DNA from 2 places in the Geobacillus sp. BK01 genome. Region 2 is predicted to be linked to the other one. Evidence: a T-box and tRNA genes for the amino acid it is inferred to sense, from the RefSeq annotation. Region 2 holds a T-box; the other holds one or more tRNA genes.
What was found. A T-box is a leader RNA that pairs with one kind of tRNA and senses whether it is charged. The one in region 2 lies ahead of alaS (alanine--tRNA ligase), so its partner is inferred to be a tRNA-Ala.
Positions count from the first base shown of each region.

Region 1: it has a tRNA-Ala gene. The T-box ahead of alaS (alanine--tRNA ligase) is inferred to sense a tRNA for this amino acid. The anticodon was not compared.

Region 1 covers NZ_JBQPTH010000008.1:897-9,997, forward strand. The annotation lists gene ACTVDO_RS10105 (protein-glutamine gamma-glutamyltransferase) at 1-456, shown strand, start outside; gene ACTVDO_RS10110 (DMT family transporter) at 427-1,335, opposite strand; gene ACTVDO_RS10115 (MgtC/SapB family protein) at 1,396-2,073, shown strand; tRNA gene ACTVDO_RS10120 (tRNA-Ala) at 2,142-2,214, shown strand; gene ACTVDO_RS10125 (DnaD domain-containing protein) at 2,716-3,795, opposite strand; gene ACTVDO_RS10130 (thermonuclease family protein) at 4,044-5,000, shown strand; gene ACTVDO_RS10135 (hypothetical protein) at 5,122-5,373, opposite strand; gene ACTVDO_RS10140 (GNAT family N-acetyltransferase) at 5,431-5,931, opposite strand; gene ACTVDO_RS10145 (MFS transporter) at 6,084-7,262, shown strand; gene ACTVDO_RS10150 (hypothetical protein) at 7,421-7,570, opposite strand; gene ACTVDO_RS10155 (efflux RND transporter permease subunit) at 7,706-9,101, opposite strand, start outside.
Region 2 covers NZ_JBQPTH010000001.1:171,577-180,677, reverse strand. The annotation lists gene ACTVDO_RS00900 (peptidase U32 family protein) at 1-205, opposite strand, end outside; gene ACTVDO_RS00895 (O-methyltransferase) at 202-855, opposite strand; gene mltG (endolytic transglycosylase MltG) at 1,060-2,151, opposite strand; gene ACTVDO_RS00885 (DUF1292 domain-containing protein) at 2,314-2,610, opposite strand; gene ruvX (Holliday junction resolvase RuvX) at 2,628-3,044, opposite strand; gene ACTVDO_RS00875 (IreB family regulatory phosphoprotein) at 3,048-3,314, opposite strand; gene alaS (alanine--tRNA ligase) at 3,384-6,020, opposite strand; T-box leader at 6,068-6,292, opposite strand; gene ACTVDO_RS00865 (AI-2E family transporter) at 6,340-7,401, opposite strand; gene ACTVDO_RS00860 (YrzQ family protein) at 7,527-7,661, opposite strand; gene ACTVDO_RS00855 (hypothetical protein) at 7,673-7,864, opposite strand; gene ACTVDO_RS00850 (PRC-barrel domain-containing protein) at 7,880-8,353, opposite strand; gene recD2 (SF1B family DNA helicase RecD2) at 8,380-9,101, opposite strand, start outside.

The DNA.
Region 1 (9,101 bases), on a different contig from region 2:
GTTTTTTATAAAGCGGTGCTTGAGGTGATTGACGTGTCAGCGTTCAATCGTTTGTTTGCCCATTTGCTTCTGTATGACTGGCATACGGACAAAGACCTCGGCATCGAAACGAAAAAGGGAGAACACTTTCTCCCTGGGGACTGCCTTTATTTTAAAAACCCGGACGTTGATCCGCTGACACCGCAATGGCAAGGAGAGAACACCATTTACTTGGGCGATGGCTTGTTTTACGGACATGGCATCGGCATCGAGACAGCGGACGGCATCATCGCTGCGCTCAACCGAAGGCGAAAACGGGGGGCGACAAAGTCCGCCTACCTTCTGCCGCACATTACGCAGGTGAATTTTCTTTATTTGTCCCAATTCGCCCGCAACTTCGATGAATTTCGTCTGCCGCTTCGCCGCCTGCCATGGATCGCTGGGACGTTAGGGTCCGCTGCTTTCTTGTATCGTTAGCGGCCCTTTTTCGTTTTTCTCCCACAAATACAGTCCGATTCCTGTTAAAATAAAAATACCACCGATCCATTGAAACAGGCGGATCGGTTCATCGAGCAGCCAATATGCCAAAGCTGCCGCGCCAATCGGTTCAAACAAAATCGCCATCGACACCGTCGAGGCGCTCACCCATTTGACGGCCCAGTTCATCACCGAGTGGCCAAACAACGTCGGGACAACCGCCAAGGCGAGAAAACAAAGCCAGTCGGCCGGTTGGTAGGCGGTTAGCGAAAACCGGGACAAGACGGCGTACAAAAACAGCGTAGCCGCACTGAAGCTGTACACGATATACGTATACGTCATGAGGGACAACCGTTGGCGCACTTCCTGGCCGAACAGCCAGTACGCCGTCACCATCGCGCACGCCACCAACGCCAACATGTCCCCATAGAGCGCTTCGCCGCTGACGCGAAAATCGCCCCAGCTGATCAAGACGCTTCCGGCAATCGCCAAAACGGCGCTTGCGAGCGCGCCTGCCGTCAACCGCTCGCGGAAAAAGAGCGCTCCGCCCGCAAAAGCGAACAGCGGCTGCAGCGTCACGAGCACAACCGAGCTCGCTACCGATGTATAGTCAAGCGACTCAAACCAAAGAATAAAATGGAATGCAAGCAACACCCCGGAACAAATCGAAAACCACCAGTCACGCCGGGAAATGTGCTTCAGTTCGTGGATATGGCGAAGAAAAAACGGCGTCATGATGACAACCGCGAAAAAGAGCCGGTAAAACGCAATGACGGCCGACGGCGCCGCCGACCATTTGACGAAAATGGCCGATGTCGACACCGCGAGCGCGCCGATCAATAACGCAGCATACGATTTCGCCGTGCTTGGCGGCTTCATATTTCCATCTCCTTACCTATCGTTTTCTCAACCATTATATCACGAACGGAGTGAGAAAAAATGATGTTTGATCCGTTCCTCAAATTAGGGATTTCCGCCATCCTTGGACTCATTATCGGGTTGGAACGGGAATTGAAACGAAAACCGGTCGGGTTGAAAACGTGTCTTGTGATCTCCATTTCCAGTTGTTTGTTGACCATCGTCTCAATCGAGTCGGCGTACATTTTCCCGTCCCGGGATCATATTACAATGGACCCGCTCCGCCTTGCCGCGCAAATCGTATCCGGGGTTGGGTTCCTCGGAGCGGGCGTCATTTTGCGCCGCGGCAACGACAGCATCACCGGGCTGACGACCGCCGCGATCATTTGGGGGGCGGCAGGGATTGGCGTGGCGGTCGGCGCGGGCTTTTATTGGGAGTCGGCGTTCGGTGTGGCGCTGCTTATTGTCAGCGTCGAACTCATTCCATTTTTAATCAACTTTTTCGGTCCGAAGCAACTGCGCGAAAAAGAGGTGATGCTGCAAATTACAGTCGATGATGCGAAAAACATCGCCAAAGTGATTGACCACTTAAAACAGCAGCGCATCAATATTAAAACGATCCGCATTAAAGACGTTGAGGAAAATGAGCATCTGCTGAAATTAAAAGCCGTCATTGACCAAAAGCGCTCGACCGCCGACATTTATTACGCCATTCGCTCCATTGACGCCGTCGTCCATGTCGATATTGAAAGCGGCTGATGAAAAAAGATTGCAAACAGCCGCCAAACTATATATAATGGAACATGGACAGATGATCCATATCGTTCGGGGCATTAGCTCAGTTGGGAGAGCGTCGTGCTGGCAGCGCGAAGGTCACCGGTTCGAGCCCGGTATGCTCCATCCGTCAAACCCTTGCGCAGCAAGGGTTTTTTGTTTTTCTGATCTCAGGAAACGGCCATGAACCGTCACCCCGCGGCATTGTCCCGCCGCCTGCGCCTGGAGGCGGAAGGCGCGGGCTGTCTTTGACAGGAAATGGGGCGGGCCATCCCTATGCCCCCGCGATGTGCGATTCGAGCCGAACTCCCCTCCGGCTTTCACTCCGTTTCGAACAACCAAACCGCTCAACAAGCGCAACAGACAGCCGAACTTCCCTTCCGCTTCCACTTCGTTTTGAACGAGAGACTTCTTTCGGCGCTATGGCACTACCAAGGCTTGGGCCGTTTAGGGGGCGTCAAATTCTTGACATTCCGCCTTTCCCCGCGGCGGGATCAGCACGCCCAGGCAATGGGTTTCACGTTCTAGGCGGGCAAGCCTGATGCGCGTTCGGGAAACGGCTCCCCCTCGAATAGGAAGGCATGCGCAAACGGTGCTCCGATTCCCCCGCCCCCCTGGCCATCGATCTCACCCGTTCGGGCCGGTTTTGTATGTTTTCAACCGCTCCTCGAGCTCGCGGCGCGCCTGTTCGACGTCAAAGTCGTCGTCTTCCGGCGTGCTGTAATCCATGTTCAGCCAGTCAGGCACAATCTCGGTGCGGATCGGTTTTCGCACCGGCCGGCCGCCGTCGGATGGGGAAGGGGCGGATCGTTGTTTCAGCCGCTGTTCCCGAAACACAAGCCGCGCGGCGCGCACTTCGCCGACGGTGCGGTACCCTTTGTCGGCCCAGTCGCGCAAGACCGTTTCGACGTACGCCCATCGTTTTGCATCGTTTTCCACCGCGAGTTTCAGCGCCTCTAAAACCAATTCCTCCGACGTATCGCCCACCCACATATTGATTTTTTCCCGCAAATACCCGCCGATGGCTCCAAACCCGTTTTGCTCACAGAAACGGACAATCTCTTTGTACGTGCGCACGCGCGCGTCTTCTTCCTCTTCTCGTTTTCTCTCTGATGTCCTCTCTGTTGTTGTCTCTGGTATTGGTCTTGTCAAATTGAGCGCTTCGACCGTCTCATCTGACCAGCTGGACGGCTCATGTTGCGCGGACGAACGGTCCATTTGGCCCGTCGTCTGTTCAAGTTGGGCGCTCGAGGCGCCATTTTGGGCGCGACGCCCGCCGCCTTGACGGCTCAAAACATCCTCACGAACGGCCGCCGCGCTGTGCGACACCGTTGCAGCGGCGCCGTCAAGCGTCTGTTCACATTTTTCGCCCGCCAAATGTTTCGTGACTTCGGCAAGTTGGCTGTAGTCGATCCGGTACCATTTCGTTTTGTCGATTTTGGAACGATTGAAGTTGGCCGAAACGATGACGCCCATTTTTTCCAGTTTGGTGATCATTCGGCGGATGGTGCTTTCCGACCAGAACGGAAACTGTTGATGCCAGTCGCTGTATGTGTTGTACACCCAGCGATGGCCGTCGTGAATGTGCTCGCTTTTTTCAAGCCAATAGTGCAGCTGCTGCACGATGATGCTTTCGTTCAGCCCGATCGCCACAGCGAGTTGCGGCAACACGATTAACGGTTGGTCATCCAAAAGCAATTTCCCCATTCGCTCCCTCTCCTTCCCTTTCAACGTGAAAGTTCTTTATAAACGTTCCATTTTTTTGATAAACTTTCTTTGACGCCGCAGCAAATGATGCAAGAGCGTGAAAATCGCGATTTTTGCCTAATCGGAAGAAGAAAAGGAAGGAAAAAAGGGTGAAAATCGCCGATTGCAAGCGGAAAGGTCCGTTCGGCATTTAGGCTTTGAAACGAGCCGGCGCGGCTTGACGGCACATGTTGGCGAGGGGGATCGTGATGAGGCGAATGATGATCATGATCGTTTGTTGTTTGGTGATGGTAGTTCCGATCTATGCGGCCGCCCATCCTGGCGAGCTGGATGAATTGGGCGGACATTTCCGCAACAGCGACTGCACGTACTTGCTGCATGAACCGACTGCGCTCGCGAAACAGGCGAAAACGAAAGAAGAACTTGTCGAACTGATTCAGAAATACAACGGCAATGAACGATGCAAGCGGAACCTCACCCCTGACCGCATTGACCTCGACGGCCATGCGCTCGGCGGGAACGAGGACGAAGCGACGATTCGGCTCGGGCGCACGTATCAAGCTGAACTTGTCGAGTGCATTGACGGCGACACGGCGAAATTTCGCCTCAACGGCCGCGTGTATACGACGCGCTTTTTGTTCATCGATACGCCGGAAAGCACGATCGACGTCGAGCCGTATGGAAAAGAGGCGAGCCAGTTCACCTGCTCCCGCCTGCAAAAAGGCGGCATTGCGCTTGAGACGGACGGGAAGACGTTGTTTGACAAGTACCAGCGGCTGCTCGCCTGGGTGTGGGTGGACGGCCGCCTGCTGCAAGAGGAGATCGCCAAAGCGGGATTGGTGGAAGACTTTTATGACTATGGCGATTACAAATACGAAGACCGCGTCCGCGCCGCGCTGGACGAGGCGAAACGGACGGGGGCGGGCATGTACGGAAAGGGCGAGGCGGATGAAAAGCCAACGCCGAACGGGGCGGGCCAGCCGCCTGATGACAGGCGGCCTGAAGGCAACAAGCCGGCAAACGAGGCGCCCGCTGACAGCCCGTCCGCCGATCGTCCGTCTGCTGACAGCCAGCGCGCCGATCAACCGTCCGCTTCCGATCAAGAGGCGGCGCCGAAAGACCGCGCGGGCCATCCCGTTGTTTATACGTTGTTTGGTTTGTTGGCGGCGGCCGCGCTCTATTGGCTCGTCCGCCGGAGGACATGACCGGTGCGGGCGGACGATGGCGGCTCGAAACGCCCGACCGCCCGCGTCTCGGCCCCGTCAATGAAACAGCCTGTCCGGTGTGGACAGGCTGTTTTGGTGCAGGCTGCGGGACAACCCGCCGCTATTGTTTCGGAAGCAGCTCTTCAAGGGCGGCGTCATCACCGGCAATTCGCCCTTTCGCTGCCTCAAGCCGGCGAAAGCCGTATTTTTCGAGGCGCATGATTTGCCCATCGGTCAGATCGGTATACGCGATGACCGACGGCGTGCCGGACGATTTGTAAATCAAGTTGCCGGTCACCGGGCATTGAAAGGCGTCGGCGACAAATCCTTCGCCATCTTGAATCGTAAACAGCCGAATCGGCATGACGTTCATGTCATTCCCTCTTTCCTTGGCATTGTCATAATTATCCGTGCCCCATCCGGCGCCATTCTATACAAGCCGTTTGCCGACGATGACTAAATCGCGTTCGATGCCGTCAAGCTCAGCGATGCGCGGAAAATATCCCCATCGTTCAAACCCGAAGCGGGCAAAAAGCCGCAAGCTCGGCTCGTTATGGGCGAAAACAAAGCCGAGCAGCGTCTTGATCTCAAGAGCCGGCGCTTGGTCGATCGCCCGCTTGAGCAGCGTGGTGCCAAGCCCCCGGCCGCGGTGCGATTCGGCGATGTAAATGCTCACTTCCGCCGTATGGCGGTACGCCGGGCGGCCGTAAAACGACTGAAAGCTGAGCCAGGCGCAAATGGCGCCGCCGTCTTCCACGACCCAAAGTGGGCGGTGGTGCGGGTCATGGGCTGCAAACCACGCTTCACGGCTTTCAACGGTGACAGGCTCCAAGTCCGCCGTCACCATCCGGCTTGGGATCGTTTCGTTGTAGATGCGGACGATGTGCGGCAAATCGGCCGCCGTCGCATCGCGGATCACCCATTGTTCCATCCGAAATCCCCCCTTTTCCATCCGAAATCCCCCCTTTTCGATTCCTTTTTCGCGTCCAAAGCCGCTTTTTTCGCAGCGCATTTCAGTTCCAAAAGCGAAAAAACCGAGAGTATAATCATAACTATGTACAAACACAAAGAAAGGAGAACGACATGAAACGCCAGCTTGTCGTCTATCTCGTCTCGCTTGCCGCCTTTCTCGGCCCGTTTACACAGACGATTTACACTCCTATTTTACCAGAAGTGACAGCCGCGTTGGCGACTTCTTCGTTTTGGATCAACTTGACGATTTCCATTTTCACTTTTTTCTTGGCGATGATGCAAATCGTCTACGGGCCGCTCGCCGACCGGAAAGGGCGGCGGACGGTGTTGCTTGCCGGCGTCGGCATCTACGTCGCCGCCTCGCTCGGCTGCTTTTTCTCCACCTCCATTTATGCGCTTTTGTGTTTCCGCGCCTTGCAGGCCGTCGGCATCGCCGCCGGTTCGGTCGTCGCCGCTACGGTGATCGGCGATTTGTTTGCCGGGAAAGAGCGGGGCAGGGCGATGGGGACGTTTCAAATGATGGTGTCGCTCGGGCCTGTCATCGGGCCGATTGCCGGCGGATTGTTGGCGGAGCATTTTCCGTTTCACGCCGTCTTTTTGGCGCTCGTTGTCGCCGGCGGTTTGGTCGGCATCGGCAACTTTTTGTTTTTAAAGGAAACGAAGCCGGACACCGCCGCCTCCGCCCCGTTCCGCCTCTCCGACTTCGCCGCGGTGCTCCGCCATCGCGCCGGTTCGTCGATCGTTTTGCTTGGGTTTATGCAATATTACTCACTGTACAATTTTCTCGTCTTTTTGCCGGGCATCTTGACGGACCGCTACGGGTTGTCGGCGCAAGAAAAAGGGACGGTGTATTTGGCCATGTCGTCGATGATTGTCATCGGCAGCTTCCTCGGCGGCCGCCTTCAAGGGCGCTGGCCGGACCGGCACGTCATGGCGGCGGCGGCGTATTTGACGGTGGCGGCGATTTTCTTTTTCGTGATCGTCGCCGGGCGGTCGCTCGTGCTGCTAGTTTTGGCCATCGCCATGTTCGGCTTGTTTTTAGGCTTGTCGCTTCCGGTTCAGACGACCGTGTTGACGAACGTCTTTCAGGCGCGGCGCTCGACCGCCATCGGCGTCTACAATTTTTTCCGCTATATGGGCATGGCGTTCGGCCCGATGGTCGGGAGCGCGCTGTTTGCCATTGGCGGCTACCGTCTCGTCTATGCGGTCGACGATGTGCTCTTTTTCGCCTGCGCCTTGTTGTTGACAGCGCGCGCCGCCCGCATGGCCGGGCCGTCTTCTTCCGTCTGAACGGCGCGCCGCTTACGGGAAACCGGACGCCGCGCCGTAACAAAAGGGCGCTTCCGCTTGGGGCGCCTCCTAAAAAGCCGCATCCGGCGGCGAAAAACGCTCTCTCGTCTGAACATCGCGCCGCGGCAAAGACCGCGGCGGATCCCGCCCAGGCTTGCCTACCGCACCGCGCTTAGCCCAGCCGTTTTCCCGGCCGCCGCGCGAAGTGGACTGCTGCCGCTTCCCCCTTGCCGATGGTGGACGCGGGGGCCTCCCGGGTCATTCCGGCAAACGACCGGAATGGACCGGACCGTTCCTCTCGTTTCCAAAACGTCTCTCGCCTCCTCACGGGATTACGCCCTTCCGCTCCCGTTCGGACATCCGGTAAAAATAAAGCGCAAGCCCGGTCCGTTCCGGGCTTGCGCCGCCTGTGCGGCCGCGGTCTTTTCGCGCGCGCAACGCCGCTATTCGCTTTTGGCCGGTTCTTTTTTCCGCCATTTCATCAGCGTCTCGTAGACGATCGGGACGATGATCAACGTGAGAAGCGTCGAGCTCGTCAAGCCGCCGATGACCGTCACCCCTAGCCCTTTTGAAATCAACGCCCCGCCTTCCATGCCGACCGCCAGCGGCAGCAGGGCGCCGACCGTCGCGATGGCGGTCATGAGAATCGGGCGCAGGCGCGTGCCGGCCGCTTCCAAGAGGGCGTCGCGCACCGGCAGCCCTTCGCGTTCTTTCTGGATGACGCGGTCGATCAAGACGATCGCATTCGTCACGACAATCCCGATCAACATCAACATGCCGATCATCGCCGATATGCTGATCGTTTCGCCGGCGGCAAACAGCGCCAACAGCGCGCCGATGACGGCAAACGGCAGCGAGAACAAAATCGCAAACGGCGCCAGACCGCCGCCAAACGTGACGACAAGCACGAAATAGACGATGGCGACAGCCGCAAGCATCGCCAGCCCGAGCTGGGTGAACGACTCTTGAATGTCTTCCGTCACCCCTCCCATCCGGACGTCGACACCGGACGGAAGGCGCAGCTTGTCGAGTTCGTTTTGCACGTCCGCCGACACGTTGGCGACGTCTTTCGTTTTCACCTCCGCCGATACGCTCGCATACACGCGGCCGTCATGGCGCTGAATTTCGCTGTACGTATGCCCTTTTTTCAACTCGGCCACGTCCTCGATCGGCACTTGGATGCCAAGCGGCGACGGGATCGTTGTCTTCAGCAAATCGTGAATATCGGTGTATTGCTCTTTTTTGCCGGCCACGTAAACGTTGAGCTCTTCATCGTGTTGCTGGACTGTCGCAATCGCCTGGCGTTCGCCTTGGCCGGACAAAGCCGCGGCAATTTGGGCGGCCGTCAGCCCGAATTCGCTTAGTTTTTGTTGGTCGGCCATGATCGTATATTCGTCAAACCGGGCGGCCATGCTTGTTTTGACATTTGTCAAGGCTTCCTGGCGGCGCAAAATGTCCGCCACTTCCTCCACAACCGGTTCGATGTCTTCCATTTGATCGCCATAGACGTTGAGCTCAATGACATTCGAGGCGCCTGTGCCGGAAATATCTTGGCTTTGCCATTCCCCTTTGTCGCCGCGCCCCTCAAGCGCCTTCATCACCGTTTCCTTCTCTTCGGCAAAGCTTTTCACATCGGGATCATACTCGACATAAAACAGCGCCGCATTGTCTTGTCCCGGGTTCATCGGGTTGCCCCCGCCGACCGACAGTTGGATGTTCGCCACCCCGTCGCGCTTTTGGAAAAACGACTCGACTTCTTTGGCGATGCGCTCCACGTCATTGGCCGTTTGCCCCGGGGCGGGACTGTAGGTGGCGACGATCATCTTTTGTTCATCGGAC
Region 2 (9,101 bases):
AAATGGCGTTCATCGCTACATAAGCGTTCATGCCGTGCCGGTGAGCCGCCTCGACAGCCGCGGCGACATCGGCGCGGGAGAACTCTCCAGCGAGCCGCAAGCCATAGCGCTGTTCGCCGACCATCACAGCGTCCGCTCCCGCTTCAGCCAGTTCATGAATATGGGAAACGCTCGTCGGCGTGACGAGCAATTCCGGTTTTTTCATTCTCGTTCACCTCGTTTTTTCGATATAGCCAGCCCGTCGCCGACCGGGATGATGACCGTGTCGTAATCGTTCCGGGCCATAAGCCATTCGTTGTAGCGGCGGATTTTTTTGGCGATGTTCCAAAGCCGCTTATTGCCACCGGGCGCTTCAGCGGCGACGAGTCCTTTAAACAACACGTTGTCGCTAATGATGAGGCCGCCTTCGGCCAGAAGCGGCTCATAGAGTGTAAAAAAGCGCTCGTATTGCCCCTTGGCGGCATCGATAAAGAGCGCATCAAACGGCGCAACGGCGGCGACATCGGCCCCAACCGCGAGCGCATCGCCGAAAACCGCTTCGATTTGCCGCCCGGTATTCGTCTTTCCGATATAAAAACGGGCGCGTTCGTACCGCTCCCGGTCCCGTTCAATCGTCACAATGCGCGCCTCCGGCAGCGCTTTTGCCATCCGGATCGCCGAATAGCCGATCGCGGTGCCGATTTCCAAAATGCGGCGCGGTCTGGCGGTCTTCAACACGAACAGCAGCACTTCCATGCTCACCGGATCCATAATCGGCACGCGGTGTTCACGCGCGTACCGCTCCATTTCCGCGATATCCGGATCTGGCGCCGGGCGCAGCTGCTGCAAATAACGAACGACATCGTTCGGAAGCAAGGCGATTCCTCCCCGGCATCAACAAAGTGAAAAGCGCCTGCCTAGAGCCGAACTGCAGCCCAGAGGTTTGCGCTTCATCATCATGAAAAATAAGAGCCGCAAACGGACTCTTATCATGGATCTGTTCAACTTTATTTATACTACCATAAAACTGCGAAAAAGCGAAGCTGTTTGGCCCGTTTGGCCAACAACTTCCGTTTTGCTCTATTGTTTCCCAATATGCTTCGCTTTTTCCCGGTTATGCTCCGCCAGCGTTTTGGTGAAAATGACGTCGCCAGCCGGTGTTGCCAAAAAGTACAAATAGTCGGTCACGGCCGGGTTGAGCGCCGCTTCAATTGACATCTTGCCGGCATTGGCGATCGGCCCCGGCGGCAGCCCCCTGTGAATATACGTATTGTATGGCGAATCGACTTTTAAATCTTTGTAAAAGACACGCTCTTTATGTTTGCCGAGCGCGTATAAGACGGTCGGGTCAGTTTGCAGCGGCATGCCGAGGCGCAGCCGGTTGTAAAACACGCTGGCAATTTTCTCACGGTCGGCTTTTTCGGTCGCCTCTTCTTCAATTAACGACGACATGGTCAACAACCGGTGCGGCGACAGCTGCCGTTCTTTCATCATCCTCTCGTATTGGTCGATCACCGCCGCCGTTTTCGCCACCATCGCCTCAATGATTTCCGAAAGCGGCGGTTTTTTGTCGGCAAACACATATGTGGCCGGGAACAAGTAGCCTTCCAACGGATAGCGGATATTTTGGTGAAAAATGTCGTTCGTTAATAAGTCTGGGTATGTTTTCATCAGCTGTTCAATGTACTTGCGGTCGTTGAGCAGCTTCATAATGTCTTCTTGATCGTATCCCGTTTTCGCAGCGATGAGATCAGCGATTTGTACAAGTTGCGATCCTTCGGGGATCGTCAGCTTCAATCCGATTTTCAACGACTTCCCGGTTTTTAACAGCTCAATGATGTGTGTCATCGGCATCGCCCGCGTCAGCTCATACTCCCCGGCTTGAAAGCCGGACTCGTTTTTCCAGCGGACGTAGTAGCGGAAGACAGCCGCACTTTGAATGAGCCGTTTTTGTTCAAGCAGTTCGGCGATGTCTGCCGCCGACGAACCGACCGGAATCGACACGTGAACCGGGGTGCGGTCGCCTGGGTCAACCGGCGCGAACGCTAGGCGGATGTATAGGAAACTGCTGACGCCGGCGATGACGAGCGCGGTCAGCAGGCCGGCGCAAACGAGCAAGACGATTTTTCGTACAAGCCGCGCCTTAGGCGTCTGAAAATCGCTTTGTTTCATCTTCAGCCTCCTTTCACCGGTCATATTATACTACAAATTTCTTGTTTTTTCGCCCTTTCGTGACAAGAAAAGCTTCGCATGGACGGATCCTTTGAAACTCATCGCCTGCGGCTCAAAAAATTCGCCAAAAAAACGGCTGCCCGCAGGCAGCCGCTTCATCTGTTACACTTCGTCTTCTTCTTGCTCAGCGCAAAACGTATTCCACACTTCTTCGATCATGTCCCACTCTTCTTCCGTCTCAATCGGAAGCAGTTCGCCTTCCTCATGTTCGTCGCCGGGGATGAACGCCGAAACGTGCACTTCTGTCTCGCCGTCTTCATCTTCGGCCTCAGCGCTGACCGGATAATAAAACACATACGATTTGCCAAAATCGTCCGATTCAAACGTAAACAAAATTTCACACAACTGTTCGTTGCCGTGTTCATCGACCACGGTAATATGATTGTCTCCATGTTCCATTGCCATTTTCCTCCCGTTCACCGTTTACTGTCCAAGTACGATTGCAAAATGACAGCCGCCGCCATTTTGTCGATCACTTTCCGCCGCTTTTTCCGGCTCACATCGGCAGCGATCAACATCCGCTCGGCGGCCATCGTCGACAACCGTTCATCCCAAAGCACGACCGGCAAGGAAAACTCCTCGCGCAGCCTGGCGGCAAACCGCTCGCTTGCCTCAGCGCGCGGCCCGAGCGTGCCGTTCATGTTTTTCGGCCATCCGACGACGATCGTATCGACGCCGTACTCATCGATAATGGCGCGCAGCCGCTTGAGGCCATAGTCGCCGCGCTCCTCATCGATGGCGATCGTCTCCAAGCCTTGCGCCGTCCAGCCTAGTTCATCGCTGACGGCGACGCCAAGCGTTTTCGTTCCGAGATCTAGTCCCAACGTCCGCATCAGTTAATCCTTTCGTTGCCCCTGTAAATAGAATTTCACCAATTCCTCGATTAATTCATCGCGCTCAATTTTGCGGATGAGCGTGCGCGCATCTTTATGTCGCGGGATGTAAGCCGGATCGCCGGACAATAAGTAGCCCACAATTTGGTTGATGGGGTTGTAGCCTTTTTCCTGCAAGGCGCCATACACCGTCAACAACACTTCGCGAACGTTCGTTTCAGCCGGCTCCTCCGGGAAATGAAACTGCATCGTTTGGTCAAACGAGCTCACCGTTTCCACCTCGCTCTTTATTCGGGCCATCCCGTCCTCTTACATCCATTGTACACGATTCGCGCCCATTTAGGAAATGGATTTGACCCATGTTTCGACATAATCAAGCGCTTCGCCGACTTTGTTCACGTCTTTGCCGCCGGCCTGCGCCATGTCAGGACGTCCGCCGCCCCCGCCGCCGCAGCGTGAAGCCACTTCTTTGACGAGCTTGCCGGCGTGGTATCCTTTTTTCACAAGATCATCGGTCACCGCAGCAATGAGTTGGACTTTGCCGCCTTGCACAGCTGCTAACACAATGACTGCCGTGCCTAATTTTTGCTTCAAGTCATCCGCCATCGCCCGCAGTTGGTTCATGTCGTTCGCCTGCACTTTCGCCGCCAACACTGGGACGCCTCCTACGTCTTTCACCTGACGGGTGAGGTGTTCCGCTTCCAGATGAGCGAGGCGGGCAGCAAGCGACTCGTTTTCGCGCTGCAGCTGCCGCAGCTCGGCAAACACCCCATCGAGACGGGCTGACAGTTCTTTCGGGCTCGTTTTTAGCTTTTGCGCCGCTTCTTGCAAAACAGCGAGCTGTTCACTCATAAAGCGGTACGCCGCTTCCCCGGTCACCGCCTCAATGCGGCGCGTGCCGGCGCCGATGCCGGATTCGGAGACGATTTTAAACAAGCCGATCGCCGACGTGTTCGGCACATGGCAACCGCCGCACAGCTCTAAGCTGTAGTCGCCCACCTTGACGACGCGGACGATGTCGCCATATTTTTCGCCAAACAACGCCATGGCCCCCATCGCTTTCGCTTCCTCAAGCGGTTTATAGAAAATATCGACAGGGGTGCTTTTCCAAATTTGTTCATTAACGATGGCTTCAATGCGCTCTAGTTCCTCCGGTTTTACTTGCCCAAAATGGGTAAAGTCAAAGCGGAGCCGATCCGGGGCGACGAGAGAGCCAGCCTGATTGACATGGCGGCCAAGCACATCTTTTAACGCTTGATGAAGCAAATGGGTCGCCGTATGGTTTTTCACGATTTGCGCCCGCTTCGCTTCATCAACGCGCGCTGTATACACCGCGCCTTTTTTCACCGTGCCGCGTTCGACGGCGATCGCATGAAGATGCTGGCCGTTTGGTGCCTTCTGAACGTCTTTGACGACCGCTGTTCCTGTCTCACCGGCAAACGTGCCCTGGTCGGCGATTTGCCCGCCGCTTTCGGCGTAAAACGGCGTTACATCGACGATGATTTGCGCTTCTTCACCAGCTCCAACTTCCTCAACAAGCTGCCCGTCTTTGACGATGGCGAGAACGGTGGAAGAAGCGACGAGCTCATCGTAGCCGACAAAGCGGCTTTCGTCTTTAATGTCGCCAAGGACGCCGCCTTGCACCTGCATCGAATCCACGTCTTGGCGGGCGGCGCGCGCCCGTTCGCGCTGCCGTTCCATCTCCCGTTCAAACCCATCATGGTCGACTTTCATTCCGGCTTCGGCCGCGTATTCCTCCGTCAGCTCGACCGGGAAGCCGTACGTATCATACAGGCGGAATACATCCTCGCCTGGAATGACGTCGCTTCCTTCGGCTTTGGCCTTCTCGATCACATCGCTTAAAATGGCGAGTCCTTCGTGAAGGGTTTCATGGAACCGCTCTTCTTCATTCCGGATGACCCGTTGGATAAAGTCGGCTTTTTCTTTCACTTCCGGATAGTAGTCGTGCATAATTTCGCCGACGACCGGAACGAGTTCGTACATAAACGGGCGTTCAATGCCGATTTGCTTCGCATAGCGCACCGCACGGCGCAGCAAGCGGCGCAATACATAGCCGCGGCCCTCGTTTGACGGCAGCGCCCCGTCACCGATTGCAAACGTAACCGCGCGAATATGGTCGGCGATCACTTTAAACGCGACGTCTTTCTCCCGGTCTTCGCCATACCGCTCGCCGGCGATTTGTTCAGTCGTACGGATGATCGGCAGGAACAAATCGGTTTCAAAGTTGGTCGGCACATCCTGTAAAATCGAGCACATCCGCTCTAAGCCCATGCCGGTATCAATGTTTTTCTTCGGCAGCGGCGTATACGTGCCGTCCGGGTTATGGTTGAACTGGGAAAAGACGAGATTCCACACTTCCAAATAGCGGTCGTTCTCCCCACCCGGATACAGTTCCGGATCGTTCGGGTCGTTGCCAAACGCTTCCCCACGATCGTAAAAAATCTCTGTATTCGGGCCGCTTGGGCCTTCACCGATATCCCAGAAGTTCCCTTCGAGACGAATGATCCGCTCTTCTGGCAAGCCGATTTCGTGATGCCAAATGTCGTACGCCTCTTCGTCTTCCGGATGAACGGTGACCGACAACCGTTCCGGATCAAAGCCGATCCATTTGTCGCTTGTTAAAAACTCCCATGCCCAGTGAATCGCTTCGCGCTTGAAATAATCGCCGATGGAAAAGTTGCCGAGCATTTCAAAAAACGTATGGTGACGCGCCGTTTTTCCGACATTTTCAATGTCGTTTGTACGGATCGATTTTTGCGCGTTGCAAATGCGCGGATTGTCCGGAATAATGCGGCCGTCAAAATATTTTTTCAACGTCGCGACGCCGCTGTTGATCCATAATAGCGACGGGTCGTCGACCGGAATGAGCGAGGCGCTCGGCTCGACCTCATGACCTTTTTCTTGGAAAAACTCCAAAAACATGCGCCGCACTTCGGCAGATGTCAGCTTTTTCATGATGATCCTCCCCTTTGGTCTTTTATATAAAAAAACTCTCATCCCCTTGCAGGGACGAGAGTTATGCTCGCGGTACCACCCTGTTTATGGGCAAAAAGCGCCCATCACCTCTTTGGCCGTAACGCAGCCTTGCGTCAGGTTTTGCCTGCGCTCCGGATTAGCCTTCTGTTGCCCTTCATCTGGAATTTCTTTCAGCCGCGGAAATTCCTCTCTGTGCGCGGGATTGCGCGTTAAGATGGACTGCAACATACTCGATCCGTCATCGCGTTATAGATTTGCGTTTTTCACTGAAAAATTATAGACAAGCAGCAAGCATTTGTCAATGCGGGGCATAATGCTCTTTCCAATGCGCAAGAGCCACTTTCAGCACCGCCGCAGCCGGAACGGCGAGAATGAGGCCGGGCACACCGGCAAGCTCACCGCCGGCAAACAACGCCAACATAATGATGAGCGGATGCATGTGCACGCTTTTGCCCACAATGAGCGGTGATAAAATATTGCCTTCTAAAAACTGCAAGGCAAAAATGATGATCAGCACGATAATGACCATTTTAAGCGAAATGGTCGCCGCCAAAATCGCCGCCGGGATCGCGCCGATCAACGGACCGAAATACGGAATAATGTTCGTTAATCCGATGATAAATCCAAGCAAAAGCGGATAGTCCATGCCGGCGAGCCAAAGGCCGAGCGACGCCATCAGGCCGATCGCCGCACAGACGAACAGCTGGCCGCGAATATAGCCGCCGAGCGACTCGTCAACATCTTTTAAAAACGCCATCCCCGGCCCGCGCCACCGCTTTGGCGTCATATACCAAACCGCTTTTTTCAGCACGTCGATATCTTTTAGCATATAAAACACGATAAACGGAATGAGGAGAAATGTCGCTGCTGAACCAATAAACGATTGGGCCGCGCTCATCGCCATCGTGACCGCCTTGGCAGCAGCCTGCTCAAGTTGCACAAACATCGCTTCAATACGCGTGTGCACTTCCATCGGCCACGTCGACGTTTCATCGTGGATATAGCGCGCCCACTGCCGGTATGTATTCATCAATGATGGCAACCGTTCGTCCAATTCGCGCAGCTGGGCGATCAGCACCGGTATACCGCGATACATGCCGTAGCCGATCGAACCGAAAAACAAGAAATAAATGAGCAAAATGGCAAGTGCCCGCGGCATCCCTTTGCCATGGATATACTCCACGAGCGGATGCAACAAATACGTAATAAACGCCGCCAGCAAAAACGGGGCCAGAGCGGTGGCGATAAAATCGACGACCGGCCACCAAACTTCTTTCATCCGGACGATTAAATAGACGATTGCGGTCACGAGCAGCCATTTTCCGATGCGGAGAAATGACAGCCATTGTTGCTCCCCCATCGCCACACCTCCTACCGTTTAGTGTAAGAGATAGGAGGAGAAATATGCCGTCCTGATCCTTCCGCTATTTGGTAACAGACAAAAAACCGCCGCCACCGCCGTTCGGGCGGAAGGCGGCGGGGCCATCAGCGGATCGCTTGCATCAAGCGGCGGCGCATTCTCCGCATCGTGCGGCCGTTCATCCAATCGTTGCGCTGGGCAAGCTGATAAGCAGCGACACCTAAACCTACGGCCAACAGCGAAGTCATCGTCCGGTTCATGCCTGTCCCCCCTAAAATTGGATCGTGCGCTCATGGTCGTCAAACAAGTCGTCGAGAGAGCTTAGCGTCCCATCTTCCTCGACTTGATGGGCGTGAATCATTCCTTTCGAGACAGACAGCTCAATAAAGCAATCCCAGCAGTAATATTGGTTGACACCGATCTTCCCTAAATTTTTCCGTTTGCAATTCGGGCAAATGAGCATCGACAGCCACTCTCCTTACCACATTGTTTCGACGGTGACGACGCCTTCCTTGGCGGTGAACGGAGCTGCCTCCATTCGTTTCTTTCCTTCGGTCAAGTCAGAAAAAAATCCCTCGCTAATCTCGTATCCGTCAATTTTGCCCAATTGCCCATCAAAATATACATCATCAAGCAAGCCGATCGTTGTTCCGTCTGCGGCGACAACCATACTGCCGGCGATGCCGCGCTCACCGTAAAGAGAGTGGCCGCTTTCAGGAGAGGGAAACGGCTGGAAGCTGTCAGCATCACGAATGATGATCCGGTCGTGTTGCAACGACTGCACGGCCGAAAGCGGCAAGTAGCGGCGGCGGCCAAATAGGCCGCTCCGTTCCGCGACAAGCCCTTTGACCGTTCCGTGGCTGGTAAACCAAATGTCGGCGATCGCCCCGACCGCTTTCCCTGTCGTTTGTTCATAAATGGGAAGCCCTTTGACGTCGGAAAACGTCCGCATCATTCTCCCCACCTTTCCAGCCACTTTTAGCTTGACTCATCGCCCATAAAGTCATACGGCGTAACGTTTTCCATCCCGATGTCCGCATCTTCAAGCGGCAGCTCACCTTCGACAAACGGCGCAGCCGCAGCCGCCAGCTTTTCGGCAAGCGCCGTCTGGCGCGCTCCGTCGCCCCGCTGGGCAACACCGAACCGAAACGCTTCTTCCTCGCCACACAAAATGAGAAATTGCTTGCTTCTCGTCACTGCCGTATACAGCAAATTCCGCTTCAACATCCGGTAATAACTTTTGACAACAGGTAAAATGACGATCGGAAATTCGCTCCCTTGCGCCTTATGGACCGAGCAGCAATACGCATGGGTAATTTGCGCCAAGTCTTGTCTTGTGTACGTCACTTCAATGCCATCAAACGAGACGACGAGCAAGTCTTGCTTTTCTGTATTTTCTTTGGCGTAAAAAATGGCGACGACTTCACCGATATCGCCGTTAAACACGTTGTCTTCCGGCTGATTGACGAGCTGCAGCACTTTATCGCCGACACGATACACCACATCGCCGATCGAAAGCTCCCGCTTCCCGTCAGCCGGGGGATTGAACAGCCCCTGCAGCACTTTGTTTAGCTGATCGATGCCGGCCGGGCCGCGGTACATCGGAGCGAGCACTTGAATGTCTTTGACGGAAAACCCTTTGTTGCGTGCGTTGTCAGCAATTTGCCGGACGACATCCGCCACTTGTCCGGCGCGGCAGC